DNA from 2 places in the Rhizobacter sp. P2_G4 genome. Region 2 is predicted to be linked to the other one. Evidence: predicted binding sites of a transcription regulator. Region 2 holds the regulator's gene; the other holds the start of a gene.

Region 1 (14,721 bases), on a different contig from region 2:
CGAGGCGACGATCATGCGGGGGTTGAGCTTCTGGATGTGCTCCCAGGTGATGCCCATGCGGTCGAGGGCACCGGGAGCGAAGTTCTCGACCAGCACGTCGCAGGTCTTGATCAGCGTGTCGAGCACCTCCTTGCCTTTCGGCTTCTTGGTATCGAGCGTGATCGAACGCTTGTTGTGGTTCAGCATCGTGAAATAGAGGCTGTCCACACCGGGAATGTCGCGCAACTGGCCGCGAGTGGCATCGCCTTCGCCGGCACGTTCGACCTTGATCACGTCAGCGCCGAACCAGGCCAATAGCTGGGTACAGGTGGGGCCGGATTGGACGTGGGTGAAATCGAGAATACGAACGCCGTCGAGTGCCTTGCTCATTGCTTGCTTCCAGTTGTCTTGGCCTCCATTTCTACCAGACGTTTGCGCAGCTCGCGTTCCTCGGCAAATCGGGTCGTTTCGTCGCGGACGATCGCCACGATGCCGCTGACTTTCTTGTCCGCCGAGAAGATCATCGACACCGTGAAGGCGATCGACAAGGTGTGCCCGTCTTTATGCAGGGCGGGCACGCGCAAAACATCGGCACCGTATTTGGTGACGGCCGTCTCCATCGTCTTGTGATAACCGTCCCAGTGCCGTTGGCGCTGTCGCTGCGGAATGATGAGGTCCAGCGACTGGCCGAGCGCTTCGGCTTCGGTAAATCCGAAGATGCGCTCGGCAGACTTATTCCACAACGTGATAGCGCCCTTCGCATCGCAAACCATGATCGCGTCGCCGGCTCCTGCGACGAGCTGGGTGAGATCGACGTTCGTTTGCAAAGGTAGCTCCCCAGGTATCAGACCACTTCAGATCGGTGCAGCGCGGCGATCTGCTCCTTGCTGTAGCCGAGTTCGGCGAGCACTTCATCGCTGTGCTCACCCAGCAGCGGCGAGCCGACGACTTCGGGCTTGAAGCCCGAGAACTTGATCGGGCTGCCGATCGTGAAGTACTTGCCGCGCTCCTTGTGGTCGACCTCGACGATCGAGCCGCTCGCGCGCAGTGACTCGTCACGCAGCAGGTCTTTCATCGACAGCACCGGTGCGCAAGGAATGTCGAACTTGCGGAAGATGTCGACCGCTTCGAACTTGGTCTTGTCCTTGATGAAGTCTTCGATCGTGTCGAAGATTTTCGTGATGTGCGGCTGGCGAGCCTTGGCCGTGGTGTAGGCCGGGTCGGTCTTCCATTCCGGCTTACCCAGCGCGTCACAGATCGGCTCCCACGCATGGCCCTGCACCGTGAAGTAGATGTAGGCGTTGGGGTCGGTCTCCCAGCCCTTGCACTTCAGGATCCAGCCCGGTTGGCCACCGCCGCCGGCGTTGCCACCACGGGGTGTCACCCGGTCCTTGAACGCTTCCATCTCATGCGGGTACTGCGGGTACTCCTCGAGATAGCCCACCTTCTCCAGGCGCTGCTGGTCGCGCATCTTCACGCGGCACAGGTTCAGCACAGCGTCCTGCATCGAGCAGGCGACCTTCTGGCCTTTGCCGGTCTTCTGACGGCCGATGATGGCCGTCAGGATGCCGATGGCCAGGTGCATGCCGGTGTTGCTGTCGCCCAGTGCGGCAGCGCTGATCGTCGGCTGCGAGTTCTCGCCCTTCCACCAGCCGGTGGTGGACGCCGCGCCGCCGGCGCATTGCGCCACGTTCTCGTAGACCTTCAGGTCTTCATAGTGGTGGCCGTCGGAGAAGCCCTTGACCGAGGCCAGGATCATGCCGGGGTTCAGTTCCTGGATGCGCTCCCAGGTGAAGCCCATGCGGTCGAGCGCGCCGGGGCCGAAGTTCTCGACCATCACGTCGGACTCGCGGATCAGCTTCTCGAGCACTTCCTTGCCCTCAGCCGCTTTGGTGTTCAGCGTCAGCGAACGCTTGTTGCTGTTCAGCATGGTGAAGTACAGCGCGTCGGCGTTCGGGATGTCGCGCAGCTGGCTGCGTGTCACGTCACCAGCGCCAGGGCGCTCGAGCTTGATGACGTCGGCGCCGAACCAAGCCAGCATTTGTGTGCAGGCGGGGCCGGCCTGAACGTGCGTGAAATCGATGATCTTGATGCCCTTGAGTGGCAGGTCGCTCATGTCTATGCTCCTAAGTGTGGACTGGGTTACTTCTTCTTGGCGGCCTGCGGATTCAGGCTCGTGATCCGACCGCTCTCGGTACCTGCGGTTTCATCGATGACGGCGTTGATCAGTGTCGGCTTGCCGGACGACACTGCCTCCTCCAACGCCTTCGCCAGTTCTTCGGTGGTGTTGGCGAGAACGCCCACGCCGCCGAAGGCCTGCATCATCATTTCGTAGCGCGCGTTCTTGACGAACACGGTGGGCGCAACGTCACCGCCACGTGGGTTCACGTCGGTGCCCTTGTAGATGCCGTTGTTGTTGAAGACGATCACGCAAACCGGCAGGTTGTAGCGGCAGATGGTCTCGACCTCCATGCCGCTGAAGCCGAAGGCGCTGTCGCCTTCGATCGCGATCACCGGCTTGCCGGTGGTCACCGCTGCAGCGACGGCGAAACCCATGCCGATGCCCATGATTCCCCAGGTGCCCACGTCGAGGCGCTTGCGCGGCTCGTACATGTCGACGATGCTGCGCGCGAAGTCGAGCGTGTTCGCGCCTTCATTGACGACGATCGCATCAGGGCGCGCCTTCACGGCGTTGCGGATGACGTTCAGCGCGCTGTGGAAGTTCATCGGCGAAGGCGTCTGCGCCAGCGTGGCAGCCATCTTCGACAGGTTCTTGTCCTTGCGCTCGGCCAGGCCTTGGGTCCACTCGGTCGGTGGCTTGGCCCAGTTGGAACCCATGCCCGCCACCAGCGCGGCAACGCACGAGCCGATGTCGCCGACCAGCGGCGCGGCGATCGGCACGTTGCTGTCCATCTCGGTGGGCGAGATGTCGATCTGGATGAATTGCTTCGAGTTGGGCTCGCCCCAGGTCTTGCCCTTGCCGTGCGACAGCAGCCAGTTCAACCGCGCACCAACCAGCATCACCACATCGGCCTCGGCCAGCGCGTACGAGCGGGCGGCCGATGCAGACTGGTTGTGCGTGTCGGGCAGCAGGCCCTTGGCCATCGACATCGGCAGATAAGGAATGCCGCTCTTCTCGACCAGCGCGCGAACGTCGGCATCGGCCTGCGCGTAAGCGGCGCCCTTGCCCAGCACGATGAGCGGGCGCTTGGCGCCCTTGAGTAGCGTGAGTGCGCGCTGGACCGAATCGGGGGCCGGGATCTGGCGCGGTGCGGGGTCCACCACCTTGATCAGCGACTTCTTGCCGGCCGCTGCATCTATGGTCTGCGCGAACAGCTTGGCTGGCAGGTCGAGGTACACGCCACCCGGGCGGCCCGACAGCGCGGAGCGGATGGCGCGCGCCACGCCCACGCCGATGTCTTCGGCATGCAGCACGCGGAACGCAGCCTTGCACAGCGGCTTGGCGATTGCGAGCTGGTCCATCTCTTCGTAGTCGCCTTGCTGCAGGTCGACGATCTCGCGCTCGCTCGAGCCGCTGATGAGGATCATCGGGAAGCAGTTGGTCGTGGCGTTGGCCAACGCGGTGAGGCCGTTCAGAAAGCCCGGTGCAGACACCGTCATGCAGATGCCCGGCTTCTGGGTCAGGAAGCCAGCGGCAGCGGCTGCGTTGCCGGCGTGCTGCTCATGGCGGAACGAGATGACACGCAGACCTTCGGCTTGCGACATGCGCGTGAGGTCGGTGATCGGGATACCGGGCAGGGCAAAGATCGTGTCGATGCCGTTGAGCTTCAGGGCGTCGATGAGCAGGTGGAACCCGTCGGTCTGTTCGCTGGCTTGGGTGTCGTTTGTCATGGTGTACGTCTCTTCGTTTTGGCTGCTACAAGGGTCGTGCAGCAACGTGCGGCAGCGACCTCCAAAGGTGGATATCGCCGCCCCGCTGGGTGCCGGGGTACGGGGTCTTGCATCGTCGGGGTATCATAGAAATCGATCCCTGTTCTCCCAATTGACCGCGGTCAATTTTCGAAAAATGGACTGCCGAGCGACCCGGTTCTGCGCCATGTTTCGTTCGCTGCAGCAGCTTCGCTGTTCGATACCCATCCCGATAAAAACGTCATTCGTGTTTCTTCGGCGCAGGACACGGCTCTATTCGGAATGATGGCCACCCCATGACCTTGCTCGCGAACCATCCCGAACGGAAAGTCATCAGCCTCCAGCTCAAGCAGAACGTGGCGCTGGAGGGTCTGAGCGAAGAAGATCGCGCTGAGCTCGAGCCGCATCTCGTCATCGTCGACTGCAACAAGGGTGAGTTCCTGCTGCACCAGGGTGTGCGCGAGATGGAGCAGTACTTCATCCTCGACGGCATCTTGAAGCGCGTCGTCTCCAACAAGGAGGGCAAGGAAATGATCCTGCGCTTCGCCGACGAGCGTGACATGGAGACGAGTTACGCCGCCATGCGCCTGGGCACGCCCACACCGTATGGCATCGTCTGCGTGACCAAGGCGCGCGTGGCCAGCTTGCCGCTGAAGGAGTGGATCGCGTTCCTGAACCGCCACGCTCCGACCAAGGAGCTGTTCGAGTACTACGTTATGCGCGGCATGAGCGAAATCATGGCCCACACCATCACACTGCACCTGCTCGACGCGCCCGGCCGCCTGGAGCGGTTCATGCGCAAGCACCCCGAATTGGTCGACCGCATTCCGAGCAAGGAACTCGCGTCCTACCTGAACCTGTCGGCCGAAACCCTGAGTCGGCTGAAGAAGCGCAGCAAGGTTTGAAGTCATTGCATCACCTGCGTGCCTGAGCTTCGGCCGATAGGATCAGTACTTGGCCGAAGCGAAGCGTCTCGAGCTCGCCATCAAGCGCAGCTGGTTGTCCACGCTCACCACACCGGCCACACCGGCCGCCACGAGTTCGGCCTGCGAACGTTCCTCGTTGTTCAGCACGATGCCTTGCAGCGTGACCTTGCCTTGGTCCGCGTTCACGGTGATGCTGATGTCGTCCGTGGCGGCGTGGTCCTTGAAGGCCACCTGAATCCGCGCTTCGAGCGTCATGTTGGCCAAGAGCGCCTTGGATTGCGGCGTCTCGGCGAACTCCGGGCGGCGCACCAGCGTTGCGATCTGTTCGACGCAGCTCTCGACCGAGATGCGGTCGGTGTTGAGCACGAGGTCGTAGAGCCGCGGGTCACCCCAGGTCACGCCGTACAGGTCGTTCATGCGTGAGCTGTGCGCCTGGTCGCTGCGGCGAATCTCGGCTTCGGCGAACTCGGCGTCGTCGGTCTCCAGGTGTTCCATCAGCCACTCCACGCGCTTCTTCATCGAGCGCGTGACCCGCACGCACACGACGTGCGGCACCGGGCGCAGCAGGCAGGTCGCGCCCCAGCCGCGCAAGACAACGTTGCCACGGTCGGCCAGCGCGAACAGCTCTTCGGCGGTGTAGAGCGCCACACTGCTCTGATCCGTGGTCAGGCGTTCCACCACGCCGGCCTTGCCGCCGCGCAGGCGGTGGATCAGGCTCTTGGGCACGTTCATCTTCTCGGCCACCCGGTCGACGACCTCGTGGCGCATGACCGCGAGGTTCAAGGTCTGCGCGAGCTGCAGTGCAACGTCTTTGGCGAGCGAACCCATTTCCTGGGTCATTGCGATCACTGGCATGGCAGCTCCTTCGTCAGTCCACAGGGCGCTCGGCGGCGAACTCATCGGGCTTGGCTGGCTTGATCAGCGCAATGCCCTTGGAGATCAGCGGCCAGAACAGCAGCGTCAGTGCCAGCGTCGTGATGCCGCCCACCAGCGGGTTGGAGAACATGATCCCCACGTCGCCCTGCGACACCAGCATCGCCTGCCGGAACGAGTCTTCGGCCTTGTCACCCAGCACCAGCGCGAGAACGAGCGGCGCCAACGGGATGTCCAGCTTCTTGAAGAGGTAGCCCGCGACACCGAAGCCCAGCATGAACCAGATGTCGAGCATCGCGTTGTGAACGGTGTAGGCGCCGATCGCGCAGATGACGATGATCACCGGCGCAATGATCGAGAACGGAATGCGCAGGATCGATGCGAACAACGGCACGGTGCTCAGCACGACGATGAGGCCGACCACGTTGCCGAGGTACATGCTGGCGATCAGCCCCCAGACGAAGTCTTTCTGTTCGACGAACAGCAATGGCCCGGGTTGCAAACCCCAGATCAGCAGGCCGCCCAGCAGTACGGCCGCAGTCGGCGAGCCGGGAATGCCGAGCGCCAGCATCGGCAACAGCGCGCTCGTGCCGGCCGCGTGCGCCGCGGTCTCCGGCGCGATCACGCCCTCCATCTCGCCGGTGCCGAACTTCGGACCCTTGCGCGACATCTTCTTCGCCAAGCCGTAGCTCATGAACGAGGCCGGTGTGGCACCGCCCGGGGTGATGCCCATCCAGATGCCGATCAGCGAGCTGCGCAGCGAGGTGACCCAGTACTGCGGCAGCTGCTTCCAGGTCTGCAGCACCACCTTCGGGTCGATCTTTGCGCTCTTGCCGGAGAACTTCAGCCCTTCTTCCATTGACAACAGGATCTCGCCAATGCCAAAGAGGCCGATGACCGCGATCAGGAAGTCGAAGCCGCGCATCAGCTCGGGCTGGCCGAAGGTCAGCCGCAGCTGGCCGGTCACGGTGTCCATGCCGACCGACGCCAGCGCGAAGCCGAACGCCATCGATACCAGGATCTTGAACGGCGACCCCTTGCCCATGCCAACGAAGCTGCAGAAGGTCAGCAGGTACACCGCGAAGAACTCGGGCGAGCCGAACTTGAGCGCGAACTTCGCCACCAGCGGCGCCAAGAAGGTGATCATGATCACCGCCACCAGCGCACCGACGAACGACGAGGTGAAGGCCGTCGTCAGCGCCGCGCCGGCCTGGCCTTTCTGCGCCATCGGGTAACCGTCGAACGTGGTGGCAACCGACCACGGCTCACCGGGAATGTTGAACAGGATCGAGGTGATCGCCCCGCCGAACAACGCACCCCAGTAGATGCACGACAGCATGATGATGGCCGAGGTGGGCGACATCGTGAACGTGAGCGGCAGCAGGATGGCCACGCCATTGGCGCCGCCCAGCCCGGGCAGCACGCCGATCAGCACGCCCAGGATGATCCCCACGAACATCAGTCCGATGTTCATCGGGGTCAGGATCACAGAGAAGCCCTGCAACAGGGCGCTGATTTCTTCCATTTCGCGTGTGCTCCGGGAGTGTCAGTAGCCGAGGAAGCGCAGGGGATCGAGCGAGCCTTTGAACAAAGGCACCTTGAACCACACTTCGAACATGAAGAAGAACAGCGTGTTGACGACCAGCGCCGCCACGATGCTCTTCACCCATGAGTACTTGCCGAGAATGATCATGAACAAGGCGATGTAGATCGCCGAGGCCACGTACAGGCCGAGAAAGCCGATCGCCAAAACGTAGACCGTGGCCGGCAGCAGGACGGACATCACCCGCTTGATCTGCACGGTGTCGACGAACACCTTGGTGTTCTTGTTCTTGCTGATGAGCGACTGGTACAGCATGCCGCCGCTCGAGACGGTGATGATCACGCCGATGATGAAGGGGAAGTAGCCCGAGCCGGGGCCATCGGTCGTCCAGCCGGCGCCGAGCCGACGGCTCTCGACGATCACCACGATGCCGACCAGCAGCAGCAGCGCCGCCACCACGGCTTCGACGTAGCAGGTGGCTACGCCGACGCCGGTGCCCTCGGTGTTTTCTTCGTTGTTCATGCGACTCCTGTGAGGAAGGTGAGGTCACACGCGCGCGGCACCGTTGCCAGCCCAGCGCGCGTCGCGAGGGGCTGGCTGCTGTGCTCCGCCGGTACCCGGTTACTTGGCGGCGAGGAAGCCGGCTTCGGTCATCAAGGCGCGGTGAGTCGCCTCGGCCCCTTCAAGCCACTTGGCGAACGGAGCGCCGGTCATGAAGGTCGGATTGAAGGCGCCCTTCTCGAGGTACTCCGCCCAATCGGGCGTGGCGCGCACCTTGGTCAGCAGGTCGACGTAGAACGCCGTCTGCTCCGCCGTCACGCCCGGTGCCATGAAGATGCCGCGCAGCATGGTGTAGTCGGTCGGCACGCCGGCTTCCTTGCAGGTGGGAATGTCATTCCACGACTGCGTGTCGGTCACCTTGGCCTTGAACGGCATGCGCTCGTGGTCGAACACGCACAGCGCGCGCAGCTTGCCGGCACGCCATTGCGCCACCGCCTCGATCGGGTTGTTGACCGTCGAGTTCACGTGGCCGCCCACCAGCTGCACCGCCACCTCGCCGCCGCCCTTGAAGGGCACGTAGATGAACTTGGTGCCGGTCGCCTTCTCGATGGCGACCGTGATGATCTGGTCTTCCTGCTTGGAGCCGGTGCCGGCCATCTTGAACTTGTTCGGGCCGGCCGCCTTCACCGCAGCGATGTAGTCCTTGGCCGTCTTGTAGGGCTCGTCGGCGTTGGTCCACAGCACGAACTGGTCGAGCGCCAGCATCGCGACGGGCGTCATGTCCTTCCAGTTGAAGGGCACGCCGGTGGCGAGCGGCGTCGTGAACAGGTTCGACAGCGTGATGATGATCTTGTGTGGATCGCCCTTCGCCTCCTTGACCGACAGGAAGCCCTCGGCGCCAGCACCACCCGACTTGTTGACGACGATCAGCGGCTCCTTCATCAGCTTGTGCTTGATGACGATGCCCTGAACCAGGCGCGCCATCTGGTCGGCGCCGCCGCCCGTGCCTGCAGGCACCACGAATTCAACCGGCTTGGTCGGCTCCCAGGCCAGGGCGGGTGCCGCGAAGGCGAGTGCCAGCAAGGCACCGAGGCAGTGGCGAACCACTCGGGGCTGCGAGCGCGAAATGAGGCTCTTGATCATGTTTGTCTCCTGTGTGTCTAGGGTGCGATTCGCTTTGAAAAGCGTTATGAAATCTGCTGTTTCAATGCTGCGACCGAGTCTCGTGGATTCAGCTTGATCGCGGTCAACTTTTCGGGATTGCCATATCAGGGTTGATACGAATCTAAACCCGAAATAAACAAGATCACTCGGTCCAGCAAAGGCTTGGCGAGCCTCCAGCGTGCACAGAGAAAGTGCCACACCCAAGTGCGCCGGCCCGCTGACGCACACCCCGATCAGGTGCACGCCAGCGGGCCGGCGCGGGGAACAGCGGGGGCTTCTTCAGGCCGACTTGTTCATGTGAGCGCGCCGCATGGGCCGCAGCACGAACCAGGCCATCAACGCCGCCGCCGCATTCATCAGGCTGGCGACGATGAACACCGTCTCCCAACCGCCGGTCGCCGTGGCGAGCACGCTCGACAAGGGAACCAGCAGCGACGCCGTGCCCTTGGCCGTGTACAGCATGCCGGCGTTGGCCGCTGCGTACTTGGATCCGAAGGTGTCGGCGCAGGTCGACGGGAAGAGGCTGTAAATCTCACCCCAGGCGAAGAACACAAGGCCGGTGAGGATCACGAAGGCGATCGGGTTCTGGCCGAACTTGTAGAGCAGCAGGATGCCGACGGCTTCGAGCGCAAAGGCGATGAACATCGTCTGCTCACGGCCGATCTGGTCAGACACCCAGCCGAAGAACGGTCGCGTCAACCCGTTGAGCACGCGGTCGATCGCCAGTGCGAAGGTCAGTGCCGGCAGCACCAGGCCCATGATGTTCACCGGCACATCGCCGATCTTGAAGTCCTTGGCGATCGGGCCGAGCTGGGCCGTGGCCATCAGGCCGCCGGCGGCGACCATCACGAACATGGCGTACATCACCCAGAACACCGGCTTGCGCACGATCTCGGTCGGGCTGTAGTCGCGCTTGGACTGCTGCACGTTGATCTCGGCCGACTTCTTCGGGTGCTCGGGAGCACGCGTCAGCGCCCAGGAGATCAGGAAGACGATCAGGCCCTGGCCGATGCCGAAGTACAGGAAGGCCGCTTCGTAGCCGCTCGACTTGATGAAGGCCGAGATCGGCACGATGGTCAGCGCCGAACCGGCACCGAAGCCCGCGGCAGTCAAGCCTGCCGCAAGCCCTCGTCGATCCGGGAACCACTTCAGCGCGTTGCCGACACAGGTGCCATACACAGCACCGGCACCGACACCGCCGACGGCCGCGGCGATGTAGAGCATGGTCAAGGAGTCGGCGACCGAGTTCATCGCCCAGCCGAGGCCGCACAAGATGCCGCCGACCAGCACCACCGGGCGCGGGCCGAAGCGGTCGACCAGGTAGCCCTCGATCGGCACCAGCCAGGTTTCGGTCAGCACGAAGATCGTGAACGCCACCTGAATGGCGGCACGGCTCCAGCCATGCTTGTCAGAAATCGGGTTGACGAACAGAGTCCACCCGTATTGCAGGTTAGCAATCATGGCCATGCAGACGATGCCCATGAGGAGCTGACCCCACCGGTAGGCAGGACTTCGAGCCGTGGCGAGTGATCCGCTGGCGCTGCCGGGCGCTGGAATGGTGGCAGATGAATGACTCATGGCGAAGCTGTCCTTTGTCTCTGTGTGGTGGGGTGGACGATGTCGAAGCGCTGAGATCCGGTCGTTCCACTCTTCGGCGGACTCTGTCGGAAACGTGTTGTCACGCGCGCATTCGAAACAAATTTCACTGTCGGAGGGTTGCGCTTAAAAACTCTTGACGCGGGTCAACTTTGAAAAAAACGGCATGCTCGTTGTCCCTAATACATGCCGCGGTTGTGAACGAGAAATGTCATCGAACGCTCGTGTGCGTCGATCGCAATCACATGAAAATTGGCGACGCGCGCACGCGTTTTTCTACGGTGTTCGCGTGAACAGGCAGTGCCTTGCGCTCGCGCAGTCTTTGCATGAAAGCAGCGGCGTTCTTCGGACCGCTCACCGCCATCGGCGACCTGAACGCGCGGCTCAGTCGGGCTGCTGGCCGACTTCGAAGTTGGCGAGCTTCTCGAGCGCGCGCACCATCGCCGAGTGGTCCCAGCCCTTGCCGCCATGCGCTGCGCACGAGTTGAACAACTCCTGCGCGGTCGCGGTGTTGGGCAGCGAGACGCCGAGCGCGCGAGCGCTGCTCAATGCGAGGTTCAGGTCCTTCTGGTGCAGCTCGATGCGAAAGCCCGGGTCGAAGGTGCGCTTGATCATGCGTTCACCATGCACCTCGAGGATCTTCGACGACGCAAAGCCGCCCATCAGCGCCTGTCGCACGCGGGCTGGGTCGGCGCCTGCACGCGACGCGAACAACAGCGCTTCGGCCACCGCTTCGATGTTGAGCGCCACGATGATCTGGTTGGCCACCTTGGCGGTCTGACCATCGCCGTTGCCGCCCACCAGCGTGATGTTCTTGCCCATCAGCTCGAACAGCGGCTTCACCTTGTCGAAGGTCTCCGGCGGGCCGCCGACCATGATGGAGAGCGTCGCGTTCTTCGCGCCCACTTCGCCACCCGAGACCGGCGCATCGAGGTAGTAGCAGCCGATGAGGTTGATCTTCTTCGCGAAGGATTTGGTCGCGATCGGCGAGACGGAACTCATGTCGACCACGGTCTTGCCCTTGGACAGGCCTGCCGCCACGCCGGTCTCGCCGAACAGCGCCAGCTCCACGTCGGGCGTGTCAGGCACCATCAGGAAGACGATGTCGGCACGCTCAGCCACGCCGCGGGCGCTGGTGCACACGGTCGCACTGGTGTCGGCGACGCCGGGTGGAATCTTGCCGAGCGTGTGGACGAAGAGCTGGTGGCCGGCTCGGATCAGGTGCCCGGCCATGGGGCCACCCATGATGCCCAGGCCGACGAAGCCGAGCTTGAGAGGTTGCGATGTCATTCGTGTCTCCGTTTTGCTTTGAGTGCTTGTCTCGAAGGCCTATTGCGCCAGGCCCTGGCGCCAGCCAAGGCCCGCTTCAGTCGTCGTGGCAGGCTTGTATTCGCAGCCGATCCAGCCCGAGTAGCCGATGCGGTCGAGGTGCGCGAACAGGAAGGTGTAGTTCATCTCGCCGGTGCCGGGCTCGTTGCGCCCCGGGTTGTCGGCCAGCTGGATGTGGCCGATGCGCGCGAGGTGCTTCTGCACCGTGGCCGCCAGCTCGCCTTCCATGCGCTGCGCGTGGTACAGGTCGTACTGCACGAAGGCGTTGTCGGCCCCCACCTCGTCGAGGATGTCGATCGCCTGCTGCGTGCGGCTGAGGTAGAAGCCCGGAATGTCGTAGGTGTTGATCGGCTCGATCAGCAGCTTGAGCCCGGCATTGCCGAGTTCGCGCGCGGCGTAGCGCAGGTTCGCAACGAAGGTGCTGCGCAACGCCGCCTCGTCGGCGCCCAGCGGTGCCTTGCCGGCCAGGCAGTTGAGCTGCCCAACGCCGAGTACCTTCGCGTACTCGACGGCGCGCGCGACGCCGGTTCGAAACTCGTCCATCCGCTCGGGCAGGCAGGCGATGCCGCGCTCACCCGCGGCCCAGTTGCCGGCGGGCAGGTTGTGCAACACGAGCTTGAGCTTGTGACGATCGAGCAGTAGCTTGATGGTGTCGGGCGCGAAGTCGTAGGGGAACAGAAACTCCACGGCTTGGAAACCAGCCTTCGCCGCGCGTTCGAAGCGCTCGAGGAACGGTACCTCGTTGAACAGCATGGTCAGGTTGGCGGCAAATTTCGGCATGGCGATGTCTCCGGGTTCTGTGCGGGTCAGTCGAGCAGCGCGAGTGCGGTTGGCACGTCGGCGCGCGTCTTCGCGAGCTCTTCGAACTCGTTGATGTTGTCGATCTCGGTGCCCATGGCGATGTTGGTCACGCGCTCGAGAATCACCTCGATGACCACCGGCACGCGGTGCTCGGCCATCCAGGCGCGCGCCTTCTCGATCGCAGGGCCCATGTCTTCGGCGCGCTCCACACGCACGGCCTTGCAGCCCAGGCCTTCGGCCACCTTCAGGTGATCGACGCCATAGCCCTTCACCGACACATCGCTCTCGGGCGTGTTGATGTTGTCGAAGCCGAGCTGGACGCAGTAGTCCATGCTGAAACCGCGCTGCGCCTGGCGAATGAGGCCGAGGTAGCTGTTGTTGACGACGATGTGGATGTACGGCAGCTTGAACTGCGCACCCACGGCCAGCTCTTCGATCATGAACTGGAAGTCGTAGTCGCCCGACAGCGCGACGATCTCGCGGTTCGGGTCGGCCGCCCGCACGCCCAGCGCGGCCGAGCCGGTCCAGCCCAGCGGGCCGGCCTGCCCGCAGTTGATCCAGTTGCGCGGCTTGTAGACGTGCAGGAACTGCGCACCGGCAATCTGGCTCAGGCCGATGGTGCTGACGTAGCAGGTGTCTTCGCCGAACGCGCGGTTCATGCACTGGTAAACGCGCTGCGGCTTCATCGGCACGTTGTCGAAGTTGGTCTTGCGCTGGTAGTCGATGGAGCCCTTGCGTGCGAGGCACTCGTCAGCCCACTCGCTGCGGTCACGCAGCTTGCCGGCCTTGAGCCATTCGTTCGCCACCTCGACGAAGAGCTGCAACGCCAGCTTCGCATCCGACACGATGCCGAAGTCGGGCGCGAACACGCGGCCGATCTGCGTGGGCTCTATGTCGACGTGAACGAACTTGCGGCCCTTGGTATAGACCTCCACCGAACCGGTGTGGCGGTTGGCCCAGCGGTTGCCGATGCCGAGCACGAAGTCGCTCGCGAGCATGGTGGCGTTGCCATAGCGATGGCTGGTCTGCAGGCCGCACATGCCGGCCATCAGCGGGTGGTTGTCGGGAATGGCGCCCCAGCCCATCAGCGTGGGGATCACCGGCACGCCAAGGATCTCGGCAAACTGCACCAGCAGCTCCGACGCATCGGCGTTGATGATGCCGCCGCCGGCCACGAGCAGCGGGCGGTCCGATGCGTTGAGCATCTCGAGCGCCTTCTCAACCTGCCTGCGGCTGGCAGCCGGCTTGTAGACCGGCAGCGGCTCGTAGGTGTCGATGTCGAATTCGATCTCGGCCATCTGCACGTCGAACGGCAGGTCGATCAGCACGGGGCCGGGCCGGCCGGAGCGCATCAGATGGAAGGCCTGCTGGAACGCACGCGGCACCTGTGCCGGCTCCAGCACGGTCGTGGCCCACTTGGTGACGGGCTTGGCGATCGACTGGATGTCGACCGCCTGGAAGTCTTCCTTATGCATGCGCGCACGCGGCGCCTGACCGGTGATGCACAGGATCGGGATCGAGTCGGCTTGCGCCGAATACAGCCCGGTGATCATGTCGGTGCCGGCGGGGCCGGAGGTGCCGATGCACACACCGATGTTGCCGGCCTTGGCGCGGGTGTAGCCCTCGGCCATGTGTGACGCGCCTTCGACGTGGCGGGCCAGCACGTGGGCGATGGATTCGCGTTCGCGCAGGGCGGAGTAGAGCGGGTTGATCGCCGCGCCGGGGATGCCGAAGGCCTGCGAAATGCCCTCCTTCTCCATCACGAGCACAGCAGCCATCACGGCTTTCATTCGGGCCATATCAGTCTCCTTTTTGACCACCGAAAAGTCGGTGGCGACTTGTCTTGAAATCGTCGAGGCCATGGTCGGCGCTGGTTTCGACTCTGTGAATCCAAGTCAGGGGATATCTGATATTCCGTGCAGGAATGGCCTTCGCGTTTGCGCCTACATTGCGCGCATGGACCGTGTTCAAGGCATTCGTCTCTTCATCCGCGTCGTCGAAACGGGCTCGTTCAGCAAGGCTGCATCGGACCTCGGGCTCACGCAGCCCACCGCGACCAAGCACGTGGCCGAACTCGAGCAACGGCTCGGCTCGCGCCTCTTTCATCGCAGCACACGCGGCGTCACGCCCACCGAGATC
Region 2 (14,721 bases):
GAGTGGGAGCAGGGCGTGCTGCCGCCGGGCCTGGTCGACGCCCAGCAAGCCATCGCATGGGCCGAGCACATCGTGATCGTGTTTCCCTTGTGGCTGGGCGGCATGCCCGCGCTCCTGAAAGGCTTTCTCGAGCAGGTAGCGCGCCCGGGCTTTGCGCTCGGCAAGTCCGACGGGAAGGGCTTGCCCGAGAAACTCTTGGCCGGCCGTTCGGCGCGGCTGGTGGTGACGATGGGCATGCCGGCGCTTGTGTACCGCTGGTACTTCCGTGCGCACAGCCTGAAGGCGCTGGAGCGCAACATCCTCGGGTTCGTGGGCATCGCGCCGGTTCGCGAAACGCTGGTCGGCATGGCCGGCAACCTGGACCAGAAGCACGCCGACCGCTGGTTGACCAAACTGCATGCGCTGGGCCGCGAGGGCGGCTGATTGACGAGCCGAGGCCGACCGTCCAACTCGCTCTTCGCAGGTCGCGGAACCTTCAGAGCGTCGGCTGCACCGCGACGGATCTGGCTTGGACGAAGGCCTGCAGGGCCGGTAGATGCAGCACCTCGATGCAGCGGTGTGCGGCATCCGAGAAGCCGATCAAGCCCTCGTGCTTCAGGTGCGACAGCGCCCGGCTGACGCTCTCGATCGTCATGCCCAGCAGCTCGGCGATGTCGTGGCGCGCCAGCGGCAAGTTGACTGCGACGCGTGTGCCCGAGTCTCCGGGATGCGAGCGCTCGATCAAGTCGAGCAGGAAGCGCCCCATTCTTTCGGTGACAGGCAGACGCCGCCACGCGGTCGCGACCTGGCGGTGCCGTGCCATTTCGCGCCCCATCTCGGCATGCAAGGCTTGCAGCAGCGACGGCCAGGCACGCAGGGCGTTCAGCAGCTCGTCGTAGTCGATGCAGGCCAGCTGGGTGTCGCAGAGCGCGATGGCGCTCCATTCATAGGCACCGCCGGCGATGCCGTCGAATCCGAGCCAGTCGGGCGACAGGTGGAGCGCGGCCACGCGCGTTCGCCCGTCAAGGCAATCGCGCGTTGTCTTGAGCGCGCCGCTGGTGACGACGAACAGCGTGGTGAACGGGTTGCCTGACGCATAGACGACGTCTCCGGCATGCACGAGCCGCCGGGTCACCTGGACGCGATCGCGCAGCAGGCTCAACAGTGCAGAGCTTGGCCCAGCGCTTTGCATCGGCGCCCGGTACGAATTCAATGAGATCACGTTCGCTGCCACGGATGACTCTCTCAATCGGCGTGAGTGAGGAACCACGACAGCGCGCCGACGATGATCGCGGCCAGCAAGCCCAGAGCGACCAAGCCCACGCCGATCCACTTCAACCATTCGATCCAGTCCATCGGCCTCTCCTGGTTGTCAGCTCCTGAGTGAACCTTGCGCGCTATCGCCTGCAAGTCGACACGCCGAAGAGGCTGTAGAGCGGGCAGCTCGCGATCGCACCGGTGAGCAGTGGCACCAGGCCGATGAGACCCCAGTAGCCGATGACGCCGGAGAGGCTCAGGCCGAGCAGCGCAAGCCCCAGCAGGATGCGCAGACCGCGATCGATGTTGCCGACGTTGAGGGTACCCATGGTGAGCTCCGGTGAATCTGCCCTGCGGGGTGCAAGCGCTGAAGGAATCTTCTGCGCGCCAGCGACATAGGACTTTGATTCAGCGCAAGCAATGCGGAGTGCGTGCAGCCGAAACTGGCGCATCTGTTCAACGGGAGACCCTCATGTATTCGCGCATCCTGGTGCCGATCGACGACAGCGCTCCGGCACAACGCGGCCTCTATGAGGCCGTCGTCCTGGCCCGCGCCCTCGGCTCGCAACTTCACTTCTTGCACGTGGTCGACCTGCGTGCGTTGATCTCCAGCGGTGCCGGCTACTCGCCTGTTCCACAGCTGATCGACGACTGGAAAGCCATGGGCGAACTGCACGTCGCCAAGGCCGTCGAGCGAGCGCGCGAGCAGGGCGTGGCGGCAGACAGCGCGGTGATGTGCGACCCCGCCTTGCGGGTGTGCGACGCCATCCTCGAAGAAGCCAAACGCAGCAAGGCCGAGCTGATCGTGATGGGCACACATGGCCGCCGCGGTCTCACGCGCGTAGCGCTGGGCAGCGACGCCGAACTGGTGCTGCGCGAAAGCGCGGTGCCGGTGTTGCTGGTGCGGGCTGCGGCCTGAGCTAAGAAGAAACTCGAACTCGTTCCCTCAGCTCATTTGCCGCAAAACGGCCCCAGAGCATCTCGTTCCATCACTTCGCGTTCGCCAACGCAACAGCATCCGCCCCGGCCGCGAAGTGCAACCGCTCCGACGTGTCGTTCGCCGCCTCCCACACCGCCTGCGCAACGTCCAACGGATCGGTGGTCACGGAGACCTTGGCAAACCCGGCGAACACGCCTTGCGCATAGGCCGCGTACGGTTCGGTGATGAGCCCTTGCATGCGCGGACCGCCGTTCTCCGCGAAGCGGGTGTCCGGGCAGTAGCCTGGCTCGACCAGCTTGACGCGCACGTTGAACTGTTGGAGCTCGTTTGCGAGCGAAGCGGTGAAACCTTCGACTGCCGTCTTGCTCGCGGTGTATGCAGCAACCAGAGGGAACGGCGCCAGCGTCGCACTGGACGTGACGTTGACGATGACGCCAGCCTTGCGCTGCCGGAACTGGGGGAGCACCGACTGTGTCATGGCCATCGCGCCGAAGGTGTTGGTCTCGAAGAGCTCGCGCACAGTCTCCATCGGCGTGGCCTCGAACGCGCCCAGCAGCCCGATGCCTGCGTTGTTCACCAGCACGTCGATGGGGCCGGCTTCCGCGACTGCGGCTGCAATGCTCTCTGGCTTGGTGACATCGAGCGCAAGCACCCGCAGCCGCTCGCGGCGGGGCAGAACGTCTTCGCGAGGGGTTCGCATGGTGGCGATGACTTGCCAGCCACGATCGAGGAAGAAGCGAGCGGTCGCTAGGCCATAGCCGGACGAGCAGCCAGTGATCAGAACGGTTTTCATGAGAGTCCTTTGTGTCGGTTGTGGAGTGGATGAACGATAGCCCGCGAAAACAGGACTGAATACAATTCAGAGTCCACAATTGATTTGCGAAAGTATCGTCATGGTCGACCCCCTCTCTGAAGTCATCTCGCTCCTGGAGCCCGGCACCGTGCTTTCCAAAGGCATCAGCGGCGCCGGTAAGTGGGCCGTTCGTTACTCCGAGTTCGGCCGGCCGAGCTTCTGCGCAGTTCTTGAAGGCTCTTGCCGCTTGATGGTCGACGGGCACGAACCGCTCACGCTGGAAGCGGGCGATTTCGTGCTGATGCCGGCGACTCCGGGTTTCACGATGTCGGGCTTCGAGCCCGCAAAGCCGAAGAAGATGGACCCGACGCTTTCGCAGTCGCCCACGGAAGAATTGCGCCACGGCACGCAGAGTGGTCCACCGGACGTCCGGCTGCTGGGCGGCTACTTCGTCTTCGGTTCGCCCGATGCCGCGCTGATTGTTTCCTTGTTGCCTCAGCTGGTGCACATCCGCGGCGAGAGGCGGCTTGCAGTGATGGTGCAGCTGGTCGGAGAAGAGGCGCGTGAACAACGTTCCGGGCGTGACCTCGTGCTCGCGCGCCTCGTCGAGGTTCTTCTCATCGAAGCGCTTCGCTCGACGACCGGTGCAGCGGCCTCGCCGGGTCTCTTGCGTGGCTTGGCCGATGCGCGCCTCGCGGTGGCCATACGGCAGATGCACGAGCACCCATCGCGATCGTGGACGATCGAGCAACTTGCGAAAGAGTCTGCCCTCTCACGCTCGGCGTTCTTCAATCGCTTCAACCGCACCGTCGGCATCCCGCCGATGGAGTACCTGCTTGCCTGGCGCATGGCCCTGGCGAAGAGCCTAATCCGGCGCAACGAACACTCGCTCGCCGATGTTGCCGAGCGAGTGGGTTACAGCTCCGCAAGCACCTTCAGTACGGCGTTCAGCCGGCATGTGGGTCAACCGCCGGGGAGCTATGCACGCAGCCACTGAGGTGTGTCTTGAGATGCTTCGCCGTTGCCGAGCTTTGCCCGACAGGAGACTCTCAGCGTCTGAGTCGTTCAGAGTTCGACAGTTGCAGCGCCTTCGCCGGCGAACCGCTGAAGCGCTGCGTGGTCCAGGACCTGGATCTGCCGGTCCTTGACCTGTAATACGCCATCGGTCTGGAACTTGGAGAAGCAGCGGCTCACGGTTTCGAGGCGCAGGCCCAGGTAAGTGCCGATCTCTTCGCGCGTCATGCGCAGCACCAGCGACGAATGCGAGAACCCGCGCGCCTGCAGGCGCTGCGTCAGGTTGAGCAGGAAGGCGGCCACGCGTTCTTCGGCGCGCATGCCGCCCAGCAGCAGCATCACCGTGTGGTCGCGCACGATCTCGCGGCTCATGATGCGGTGGAACTGGCGCTGCAGCTCGGTGAATTCGCGTGAGAGCTCTTCCAGTTTTCCATACGAGATCACGCAGACCTGCGAGTCCTCGAGTGCAACGGCATCACAGGCGTGGGTGTTGTCGCAGATGCCGTCCAGCCCCAGCAGCTCGCCCGCCATCTGAAACCCGGTGACCTGCTCACGGCCGTCTTCGGACATCACGCGGGTCTTAAAGAAGCCTGTGCGCACGGCATACATGGCTTCGAAGCTGTCGCCGCTGCGAAAGAGCGCCTCGCCGCGTGGCACGCTGCGGCGCTGGGTGACCAGGCCGTCCAGCCGTTCCAGGTCGGGTGCCGAGAAGCCGACAGGCAGGCACAGCTCCCTGAGGTTGCAGGTCGAGCAGGCAGCTGGCACTGAGGTGGACTTGATCGGCGTCATGGTGAGGCGGTGTTTGCGGCACGGATCGGCCGACCACGGAATTGTTGTGGCCGGTTCACTGCCCGGGTTTGCGCCAGATCAAGGACGAAACCGCTGTGTCCGCGCTTGGCGGAGAGGAGTCAGCGGCCGCGCAGCCGCGTGCGGAATGCGTTGAGCAGCTGCTGAAGTTCGCTCGAGCGCTGGATGTCTCGGAGCAGCGGCGGGATCGACAGACCCATCAGCAACGCCGCCAGCGGAATCACGAAGACGAAGCCGACGTACTTGAAGCCGAAGGCGCCGACGAGCCCGCCGAGCACGAACATCGCGACCAGCCCGCCGACCGTCTGCATGCGAAGGCGGTTATGCCGCACGGCGGATGGCGTGGCGGCGTTGGCATGGCTMTTCCAGTAGAGCATCTTGCCGAGCTCCATGCCGAGGTCGGTGATGTTGCCGGTCATGTGGGTGGTGCGGGTGCTGCCGCGCGAGGTCTTCGACGCGACGGCGTTCTGCAGCCCCATCATGAAAGACAGCAGCAGCACGGTGAGTGGCACGGCGAACGGCGTGGTCCAGGTAAGGGTGATGGCCCCCATCAGGCCGAACGGGAACATGAGCGCGGCTTCCAGCAGCAGCGGCAGGGCGTAGACGCTGTGAAGGTGGCGCTGGCGCCCCCAGTTCACCATCACGGCGCAGACCGCCGCGCCCGAGAGAAAAGCGACGAGGGCGCCCATGGCGTTCAGAAAAAGCTTGGTGTCTCCCAGCACCAGCCCATCGGCCAGCTGCGAAGCAAAGCCGGTCATGTGCGAGGTGTAGAGGTGCAGGACCAGGAACCCGCCCGCGTTGACGGCGCCAGCGTTGAAGGCCAGCAAGAGCCCCAGCGCGTGATTCGTCGACGGGGCCCGGTGCCTGTGGGTCAGGAGTTGAAGTCTGCGCATGGTGGTGTTTGGAGCAGGTTGTACACCGCTTCCCGCGTCCCGGCCAGGAACGGGCGGTCTGCACAGGCGAGACAACAGACGAATTGCGCAATTTTGCGAAAGCATTCGAGCGCTCACAATATTCCCGCCGCTGAAACGTCTTCAGTGGCATGGACCCGCCGAACCCCGCACTGATGACCCACCGAGGCCCCGACCGAGACAGCGTCATCACGGCGACAGTTCTTCGCGAGCGCTCGAAGCTGGGCAACTTCATCCGGCGCAGCGTGCGCGACCAGACGGACGCCGAAGACATCCTGCAGGACGTCTTTTACGAGTTCGTCGAGGCGTATCGGCTTCCGGAGCCGATCGAGCAGGCGAGCGCATGGCTGTTCCGGGTGGCGCGCAATCGCATCATCGACCGCTTCCGCAAGAAGAAGGAGCAGTCGCTGAGCGACGTGACCGGCGACGCCGATGACGACGACGAGAGCGCCTACCGGCTCGACCTCGCATTGCCGTCGCTCGACGCCGGCCCGGAAGCGCAGTACGCACGGCGGCGGCTGCTGGACGCTTTGCAACAAGCGCTCGACGAACTGCCGCCGGAGCAGCGCGAGGTCTTCGTCGCGCATGAGCTCGAAGGCAGCAGCTTCAAGGAACTGGCTTCGCGCAGCGGCGTGCCGCTCAACACATTGCTCGCACGCAAGCGCTATGCGGTTTTGCAATTGCGCGTGCGTCTTCAAACGGTCTACGACGAACTCGATATCTGAAGGAGAAGAAAGATGGCATCAAAAGCAAGATTCCTGGGCAAGGGCGTGATGGTCCTTGCAGCAGTCGCGGTGTTGGGTGGGTTGGTGATGGTGTTGTGGAACGCGATCGTTCCCGACCTGTTCGCCGGTGCCCGCTCCATCGACTACCTGCATGCGCTCGGCCTGCTGGTTCTGAGTCGCATCTTGTTCGGTGGATTCAAGGGCCACGGCGGATGGCATGGCGGCCACCGCCACTGGCGTCATGCTGGCCCCTGGAGCGCCATGACGCCCGAGGAGCGCGAGCGCTTCGGCCGTGGCAGAGGCTGTTCTCGTGGCTGGGGTGAAGCCCCGAAAGAAGGCCAGAGAGAGGACCAGAGAGAAGCCCCGAAAGAAGGCAGCGCCGAATGAGCGCCGTCCTGGCTCCAGCCGCGGCATGCAAGCAGCCCGCCGGGGTGATCGCACCGATCGTCGACCTGCGGCGCTGTGAAGGTAAAGGCGATTGTGTACGGGTCTGTCCGGAAAACGTCTTCCGCATCGATCGCATTGCCGACGCCGACTACCAGGCGCTCGGCATGTTGCACAAGCTCAAGCAACGGGTGCATGGCATGCAGGTCGCCTACACGCCGAATGCCGAGGCCTGCCGATCGTGCGGGCTGTGCGTCAGCGCGTGCCCCGAGCGCGCCATCACGCTCGGCCGTTTTCAAGCGAGCAAGCCGTGAGCGCTGTCACCACACCTGCGCTCGCGCCGTTCTCGCCGTACCAGAAGACCGTCGTCGGGATGCTGGCGTTCCTGCAGTTCGCCGTCATCCTCGACTTCATGCTGATGGCGCCGATGGGCGCGCTGATCATGCCCGCGCTGGCCATCGAGCCCAGCCAGTTCGGCTTGGTGGTGTCTGCGTATGCGTTCAGCGCGGCCGCATCGGGGCTGCTGACCGCGGGCTTTGCCGACCGCTTCGACCGCAAGCGCCTGCTGCTGATCTTCTACTCCGGCTTCATCGTCGGCACGCTGTGGTGCGGCCTCGCGCAAAGCTTCGAGGCGCTGCTGATGGCACGTGTCGTGACGGGCCTGTTCGGCGGTGTCATCGGCTCCATCGTGCTCGCGATCTCGACCGACCTCTTCCCGGCCAACATGCGCGGCCGCGTGATGGGTTTGATCCAGACGGCGTTCGCCGCGAGCCAGGTGCTGGGCATTCCGCTCGGCCTGTACCTGTCGAACCGGTGGTCGTGGCACATGCCGTTCCTGGCGATGGCGGGGCTCGGTGTGGTGGGCGGGCTGGTGGTGAGCTGGCGCATGCAGCCGGTTGCCGACCACCTGAAGCTGCCGCAGGAGCACAGCCCGTGGGTGCACCTGCTGCGCACGCTGAGCGTCCCGCGCCACCTGCTGGCGTTCGGAACGACGGCGCTGCTGACGATCGGTGGCTTCATGCTGATGCCTTTCAGCAGTGCCTTTGCCGTCAGCAATCTGGGCATCTCACTGCACGACCTGCCGACGGTCTACCTCATCACAGGGCTGTGCACGATCTTCGTCGGGCCGATGATCGGCAAGGCGACCGACGCCTTCGGCAAGTTCCGCGTGTTCGTGCTGGGCACGGTGCTGTCGATGATCATGGTGCTGATCTACACGCACCTGGGTCCGGTGTCGCTGTGGGTGCTGATCGTCGTCAACGCCGTGATGTTCGTCGGGATCTTCTCTCGCATGATCCCGTTCCAGGCGATGGTGTCCTCCGTGCCGCCGAACGTTCAGCGTGGTGCCTTCAATGCGATCAGCGCATCGATCCAGCAACTTGCCGGAGGCGTGGCCTCGGTGATCGCAGGCCACATCGTGGCGCTGGCACCGGACGGAAAGCTGCTGCATTTCGACGTGGTGGGCTACGTGGTCGTGGCCACGTCGCTGGTGGCGTTTTCACTCGTGTGGCGCCTGCAGCGGGAATTGGGCACCGATAACGCGCGCTGAGCTGGGTGCGGTGTAGAGCCGCGCCGTCAATGGCATGGCAGGCGCATCACGACAAATCGTGACGCGCCTGCTTCATGCGCGGCTCAATGCAGCCGTGGGGTCAACGCAAGATCATCGAAGGCGTGCCTTCAACTCTTCGCTCGCCTGGTGCAGCGCCGCGCGAGTGGCGGGCACGCCGCTCAGCACGTTGAGCAAGCCGAAGTCGTGGATCATGCCGTTGTAGCGCGTGGCGACCACGGTGACACCTGCGGCGTCGAGCTTGCGGGCATAGGCTTCGCCTTCATCGCGCAACACGTCTTTCTCGGCGGACTGCACCAGGGCAGGCGGCAGGCCCTTCAGCTGCTCGGTCGTTGCCAGCAACGGCGAGGCGTAGATGTCCTGGCGTTGCTTCGGGTCGGTCGTGTAGGCGTCCCAGAACCACTTCATCATGTTCTTGGTCAGGAAGTGGTCGTTCGCGAATTCGTCGTAAGACGCGTTCTCGAAGTTGGCGTTCGTCACCGGCCAGAACAGCACCTGTGCACGCAGTGCAGGCGCGCCCTTGGCCTTGGCCATCAGCGCCACGACCGCAGCCATGTTGCCGCCCACGCTGTTGCCAGCCACCGCGAGGCGCTTGCCGTCGACGTTGATCTGCGCACCGTTGTCGGCCACCCACTTGGTGGCGGCATAGGCTTCGTTGATGGCCACCGGGTAACGCGATTCGGGCGAGGGCGTGTAGTTCACGAACACGGCGGCCGCACCGGAGTCGACCACCAGGTCACGCACGAAGCGCTCGTGCGTCGGGAAGTCGCCGAGGATCCAGCCGCCGCCGTGAAAGAACATGAACGCAGGCAGCACGCCCTTGGCGCCGACCGGCCGCACGATGGTGAGCTTGATCGGCTTGCCGTCCAAGGTGATGGTCTTCTCGCTCACGTCGGCCGGCGGCAGTTTGGCGCCAGCTTGGGCGCCGACCAGCACGGCACGGGCATCGGCCGGCGAGAGGGCTTCGAGCGGTTTGCCGCCACCCTTGGCCAGCGCTTCCAGGAAGCCTTGCGTGGTTTGCTCGACGCCCGGGCTCCCGGCGGCCAGCGCGGCACCAGCGGCCAGCGAGAGAACGGAGGAGGCGAAGACCTTGCGGATGCGTTTCATATCGGTGCCTTTGAGAAGTGAAAGTGACAGGAAATCGCGTCTTGTGAACTGCGACCGGTGCGCGACGCCGGTCTGCTAAATCGCGTAGATCGTGCGAATAAATCGTGTACGAAGTAATTGGTTTTGAAGCGGGCGCACATGCGCCCGTCATCAGCGAACCTCAGGCGGCGTTCTTGTAGAGCTTCGACCTCATGTCGGTGAGCCGCGAGCGAAGGGTGTCGATCTCATCGGGAGCGCATTCCATCGCAGCAGCCACGCAGGTGGGGATCTCTTGTGCGCGCTGGCGCAGGCACTGGCCCGCAGCAGTGAGTGAGACGATGACCTGCCGTTCGTCAACAGCCGAGCGGTTTCTTGCAATGTGGCCTGCGACCTCAAGGCGCTTGAGCAGCGGGGTGAGGGTGGGTGAATCGAGGAACAGCCGCTCGCCGATTTCGGAGACGGTAAGTTCGTTGCCCTCCCACAGCACGAGCATCACCAGGTACTGGGGGTAGGTCAGCCCCAGGTCCTTCAGCAGACCTCGGTACACCTTGTTCAGGCCGAGCATGGTGGAGTAGAGCGCGAAGCACAGTTGCTGATCCAGGGCGAGCGACTGGGCTGGCTGCGGCGTTGGCGATGACACAGGCTTCTTCATGGGAAGAGAATGTATATCGCACACAATCTAATTGCAAGCTATTTTGTTTGTCGGCTCGTTTCGTGTGATGCCCAGCGTGAAATCGTTGGCGGCTTCAGTCTTCTGCGACACGCACGACGAGCTTGCCGAAGTTGCAGCCTTCAAGCAGGCCGATGAACGCCTCGGGTGCGCGCTCGAGTCCATCGACGCGGTCTTCGCGCAGCTTCACGCGGCCCTCGGCGACCCACTGGCCCATGTCGCGGCGGAAGGCCTCGAAACGATCGGCGTAGTGGTCGAGGATGATGAAGCCCTGCATGCGAATGCGCTTCTGCAGCAGGGTCGCGACCAGCTTCGGCAGCCGGTCGCGGCCTGCTGGTGGTGTGGCGTCGTTGTAGTTCGCGATGAAGCCGCAGACCGGCACGCGCGCATTGAGGTTGAGCAACGGCAACACGGCATCGAACACCGCGCCGCCGACGTTCTCGAAGTACACGTCGATGCCGCCTGGGCAGGCCGCGGCAAGGCGCTCGGCGAACTGCGGATCGCGCCGGTCGATGCAAACGTCGAAGCCCAACTCGTCCACCGCATGACGGCACTTGTCGGCGCCGCCCGCAATGCCGACCACGCGCGCACCTTTGAGCTTGGCCAGTTGCCCCACCACGGAGCCCACTGCGCCGGTGGCCGCTGCCACGACCACGGTTTCGCCGGGTCGCGGCTGGCCGATGTCGAGCAGCCCGACGTAGGCGGTGAAACCCGTCATGCCCAGGCCGCCCAGCGCCAGTGAAGGCTGCGCCATGTCGCCGAGCGACATCAGGTCGCTGCCATCCGACAACGCATAGTCCTGCCAGCCTGCGTTGGCCAGCACGAATTCTCCGACGGCAAACTGCGGGTTTCGCGAGGTGATGACTCGGCTCACCGTGCCGCCCACCATCGTGTTGCCGATCTGTACCGGCTCCGCATATCCAGGCCCCACCTCTTCCATCAGATTGCGCATGTACGGGTCGAGCGAGAGGTACAGCGTGCGCAGCAGCACCTGTCCATCGCCTGGCACCGGCACGGGCTGTGTGTCGAGGCGAAAGTTCTGCGCGGTGGGCAGGCCTTTGGGATGCGAGGCCAAGGTGAGGCGGCGGTTGACAGCGTCAGCGGGCATGGAATCTCCTGGGTACGAATGGCTACGGAAACCGGAGCGCACTTATGCGCGCACCGGCCGCGGGCCGTGCCGCAAGGTGAGCAGCGTGCCGAGCGTGAGCGCAGCCACGGCGAAGCTCGGGCCACCCAGCGCGCCGATGTGGTCGACGAGCAGCCCACCACCGATGGCACCGCTGGCAATCGCGATCTGGAATGCCGCGACCAGCAGGCCGCCCGCGCCTTCGGCCTGGTCAGGCGCGGCACGCACGATCCAGGTCTGGAAGCCGACCGGGAATGCACCGAAGGCGAAGCCCCACAACGGGATTGCCACGGCCGTGACGATCGCCGACTTGCCGCCAATCAACAGCGCGCCCGCCAGCAGGGCAATCAGCACGCCGCCAAAGATGATCGCGTGGCGCTCACTGCGCCCCGCGATCCAGCCGCCTGCGAAGTTGCCGAAGAAGCCGCCGATGCCGTAGCCGAGCAGCACGGCCGAGATGGCACCAACCGACAGGTGCGTGACGTTCTCCATCAGCGGGCGGATGTAGGTGAACCCCGCAAAGTGCCCCGAGATGACGAGCAGCACGGCGAGCAAAGCGACGCGCACCTTGGGTCGCGTCAGCAACTCGGCGAGCACACGCAGGTTCGGGTTGTCGCGCGGCGGCAGAGCCGGCAGCGTGAAGAGCTGGAAGACGAAGGTGAACGCGCTCACCGCACCGGCTGCGATGAAGGCACTGCGCCAACCCCACAGGTCACCCATCCACGCGCCGATAGGCGCAGCGCAGACGGTGGCCACCGACACCCCGGTGAGGATGGCTGACATCGCCCGCGCGAAGAGCTTCTCGGGCACCAGCCGCATGGCAAGCGCGGCAGACATCGACCAGAAGCCGCCCAGCGCCACACCCAGCAAAACCCGTGCGACCAGCAACACCGGCAAGCTGCTGGCGGTGGCCGCGAGCACGTTCGAGAGCACCAGCAATGCGGTCAACGCCAGCATCACGAGCTTGCGGTCGAGCCGGCGCGTGAGCAGCGGCACGGAGGGTGCCGCGACCGCCCCGATCAGCGCGGTGGCGGTGACCGCCTGGCCGGCCGCACCGTCGCTGATGTGGAGGTCGGTCGCCATCGCGGTGAGCAGGCTGGCTGGCAAGAACTCGGCGGTGACCAGTCCGAACACGCCCAGCGCGAGCGAGGCCACGGCGGGCCAGTCCGCGGCGGCGGTGGGCGCCACCGGGGGGAGAGGTGCGCCGGGCAAGGCGTCGGCGCTCGCGTCGAGGCACTCTGTGCAGGTTGAAGACATGGAGAAGGCCGTTGTTGTTGAATGAGCGACCAGCTTAGGGATAAGATTTCGGCGTTTCAATGTCGGAAGAGCCGAAATGCTTGATTATTCGTCCAGCCGCCTGGAAGATTTGGCCAGCGACACCAGCCGCGAGCGCGACCTGCTGACCGAGATCCTGCTGGGCCTGCGGCTCGATGGCGTCGAGTACGGGCGCTGCGTGATGAAGGCGCCCTGGGCCGTGGCCTTCCCGGCCCAGCGCTCGGCACGCTTCCACTTCGTCGCGACCGGGGGCTGCTGGCTACGCACGCAATCCACCGACTGGGTGCAGCTGAACGCCGGCGATGCCGTGCTGTTGCCGCGCGGCAGCTTCCACATCCTGGCGAGTGCGCCCGATGTGCCGGCGGTCGACATCGACTCGCTGGCCCGCGTGGCGGTCTCGGACAACATCTACCTCGTGGACGGACGGGCCGCCGGCGCGGACGCCGTCAGTACCGGCAGCGCCACCGAGGCCACGCAGAACGACGTTCTCTTCTGCGGCGCCCTGCGCTTCAACCTCGACCCGCTTCACCCGCTCGTCACGATGATGCCGGAGGTGATGCGGGCAGGTGAGCTGGCGCAGCGCGACCCCACCGTGCCGGCGCTGCTCGAGGCCATGGAGCGCGAGGTCGCGTTCGACCGCATCGGTGCCTGCGGCATCCTCGCGCGGCTGGCCGACGTGCTGGCGTCCAGCATCATCCGTGCGTGGGTCGAATGCGGCTGCAGCGACTCGACTGGCTGGATCGCCGCCGTGCGCTGCCCGAAGATCGGCAAGGTGATCGCAGCCGTGCACGCCGACCCGGAGCGCGACTGGAGCGTGGCCAGCCTCGCCGAGCTGATGGGCTCCTCGCGCTCCAGTTTTGCCGAGGCCTTCACGCGAACCATGGGCGAGAGCCCGGCCAAATACGTTGCCAAGGTGAAGATGTTCGAAGCGCGGCGCTGGATTGCGAACGACGGCATGCGCATCGCGGTGGCCGCCGACCGGCTCGGCTACGACTCGGAGGCCTCGTTCAGTCGCGCCTTCAAGCGCGTGATCGGTCACCCGCCCAGTGCATCGCGAACGGGCCATTTGCCGGTTCGCGCGCAGGGGGAGTCTTATGTCCCCGTGCCTGCAGCCGCCAGCTCGCTGCGGGGCGCCCGCGCTCGCAGCCACTTCTCGAAGTCGACCGCGGGCTGAGGCTTCGAGTACAGATAGCCCTGCGCCGTGGTGCAGCCGCAGCGCATCAAAAATGCGGCCTGGCTTTCGGTCTCCACGCCTTCGGCCACCACGTCGATCTTCAGTGTTTGGGCCAGGGCGATGATCATCTTCACGATCTCGCCGTCGCTTTCGTCGCGGTCGGCATTCATCACGAAAGACCGGTCGATCTTCAGCACGTCGAGCGGCAGCCGGCGCAGGTAGGCCAGGCTCGAATAGCCGGTGCCGAAGTCGTCCATCGCGACCACCACACCGATCTCGCGCAGCGAGGCAAAGACCCGCGCGCTCTCTTGCGGGTTCGCCATGATCACGCTCTCGGTGAGCTCGACCTCCAGGTCCGAGGGAGAGATGCCGTGCTGCCGCGTCAGTGCACCGACGCGCTCCACCAGGTCTCCCTGCTGCATCTGCCGCGCAGAGATGTTCACCGCGATCTTGATGACGCCCAGGCCTTGCGCCTTCCACGCGGCGGACTGTCGGCAGGCCTCTTCCAGCACCCAGTCGCCCAGCGGAACGATGAGGCCGGTGGCTTCGGCCATCGGAATGAACTCCATGGGCGGCACCAGGCCGCGCACCGGATGGCGCCACCGCACCAGCGCCTCGACGCCGCACGTGGCATTCGAGCCGAGCAAGACCTTCGGTTGGTAGAAGAGCTCCAGCTCGCCACGAGAGAGCGCAAGGCGCAGCTCCGATTCGAGCTGCAGCCGTTGCACCGAGGTGCTCGTCATGCTGGCCTGGAAAAAGCGGAAGGTGCCGCGGCCGGCCGACTTGGCCTCGTACATCGCCATGTCGGCGTACTTCATCAGATCGGCCGCCGTGTTGCCGTCGTGCGGAAAGCAGGCGATGCCGAGCGACACGCCCGAGTGCACCGTCGTTCCAGCAAGCTCCATCGGCTGCGACAGATGCGCGATCACCTTCTGCGCGACGGTTGCGTAGGTCTCGGGAATCGACACGTCGTTGAGCAGCACCACGAACTCGTCGCCACCGATGCGCGCCAC

What was found. The regulator FNR, encoded in region 2, switches genes on or off when oxygen is low (the NO sensors DNR and NnrR bind a similar motif). The targets are predictions, from matches to a motif close to TTGATNNNNATCAA.
Region 1: a site for FNR is predicted at 3,983-3,996, ahead of oxc (oxalyl-CoA decarboxylase). Genes of this name have one in related genera too.

Annotation. Positions count from the first base shown of each region.
Region 1 covers NZ_JBFUFG010000001.1:439,658-454,378, forward strand. The annotation lists gene frc (formyl-CoA transferase) at 1-369, opposite strand, end outside; gene AC1DYS_RS02200 (PAS domain-containing protein) at 366-806, opposite strand; gene frc (formyl-CoA transferase) at 824-2,095, opposite strand; gene oxc (oxalyl-CoA decarboxylase) at 2,122-3,831, opposite strand; gene AC1DYS_RS02215 (Crp/Fnr family transcriptional regulator) at 4,146-4,754, shown strand; gene AC1DYS_RS02220 (cytidylate kinase family protein) at 4,797-5,630, opposite strand; gene AC1DYS_RS02225 (tripartite tricarboxylate transporter permease) at 5,644-7,173, opposite strand; gene AC1DYS_RS02230 (tripartite tricarboxylate transporter TctB family protein) at 7,195-7,713, opposite strand; gene AC1DYS_RS02235 (Bug family tripartite tricarboxylate transporter substrate binding protein) at 7,813-8,835, opposite strand; gene oxlT (oxalate/formate MFS antiporter) at 9,136-10,338, opposite strand; gene glxR (2-hydroxy-3-oxopropionate reductase) at 10,837-11,742, opposite strand; gene hyi (hydroxypyruvate isomerase) at 11,782-12,561, opposite strand; gene gcl (glyoxylate carboligase) at 12,588-14,381, opposite strand; gene AC1DYS_RS02260 (LysR family transcriptional regulator) at 14,539-14,721, shown strand, end outside.
Region 2 covers NZ_JBFUFG010000002.1:765,872-780,592, forward strand. The annotation lists gene AC1DYS_RS10045 (NAD(P)H-dependent oxidoreductase) at 1-423, shown strand, start outside; gene AC1DYS_RS10050 (Crp/Fnr family transcriptional regulator) at 476-1,141, opposite strand; gene AC1DYS_RS10055 (YgaP family membrane protein) at 1,377-1,565, opposite strand; gene AC1DYS_RS10060 (universal stress protein) at 1,709-2,155, shown strand; gene AC1DYS_RS10065 (SDR family oxidoreductase) at 2,226-2,969, opposite strand; gene AC1DYS_RS10070 (AraC family transcriptional regulator) at 3,070-3,966, shown strand; gene fnr (fumarate/nitrate reduction transcriptional regulator Fnr) at 4,035-4,772, opposite strand; gene AC1DYS_RS10080 (YoaK family protein) at 4,892-5,683, opposite strand; gene AC1DYS_RS10085 (RNA polymerase sigma factor) at 5,833-6,426, shown strand; gene AC1DYS_RS10090 (hypothetical protein) at 6,439-6,813, shown strand; gene AC1DYS_RS10095 (4Fe-4S dicluster domain-containing protein) at 6,810-7,124, shown strand; gene AC1DYS_RS10100 (MFS transporter) at 7,121-8,359, shown strand; gene AC1DYS_RS10105 (alpha/beta hydrolase) at 8,471-9,484, opposite strand; gene AC1DYS_RS10110 (MarR family winged helix-turn-helix transcriptional regulator) at 9,645-10,115, opposite strand; gene AC1DYS_RS10115 (NADPH-dependent curcumin/dihydrocurcumin reductase) at 10,210-11,241, opposite strand; gene AC1DYS_RS10120 (MFS transporter) at 11,284-12,516, opposite strand; gene AC1DYS_RS10125 (AraC family transcriptional regulator) at 12,593-13,708, shown strand; gene AC1DYS_RS10130 (putative bifunctional diguanylate cyclase/phosphodiesterase) at 13,627-14,721, opposite strand, start outside.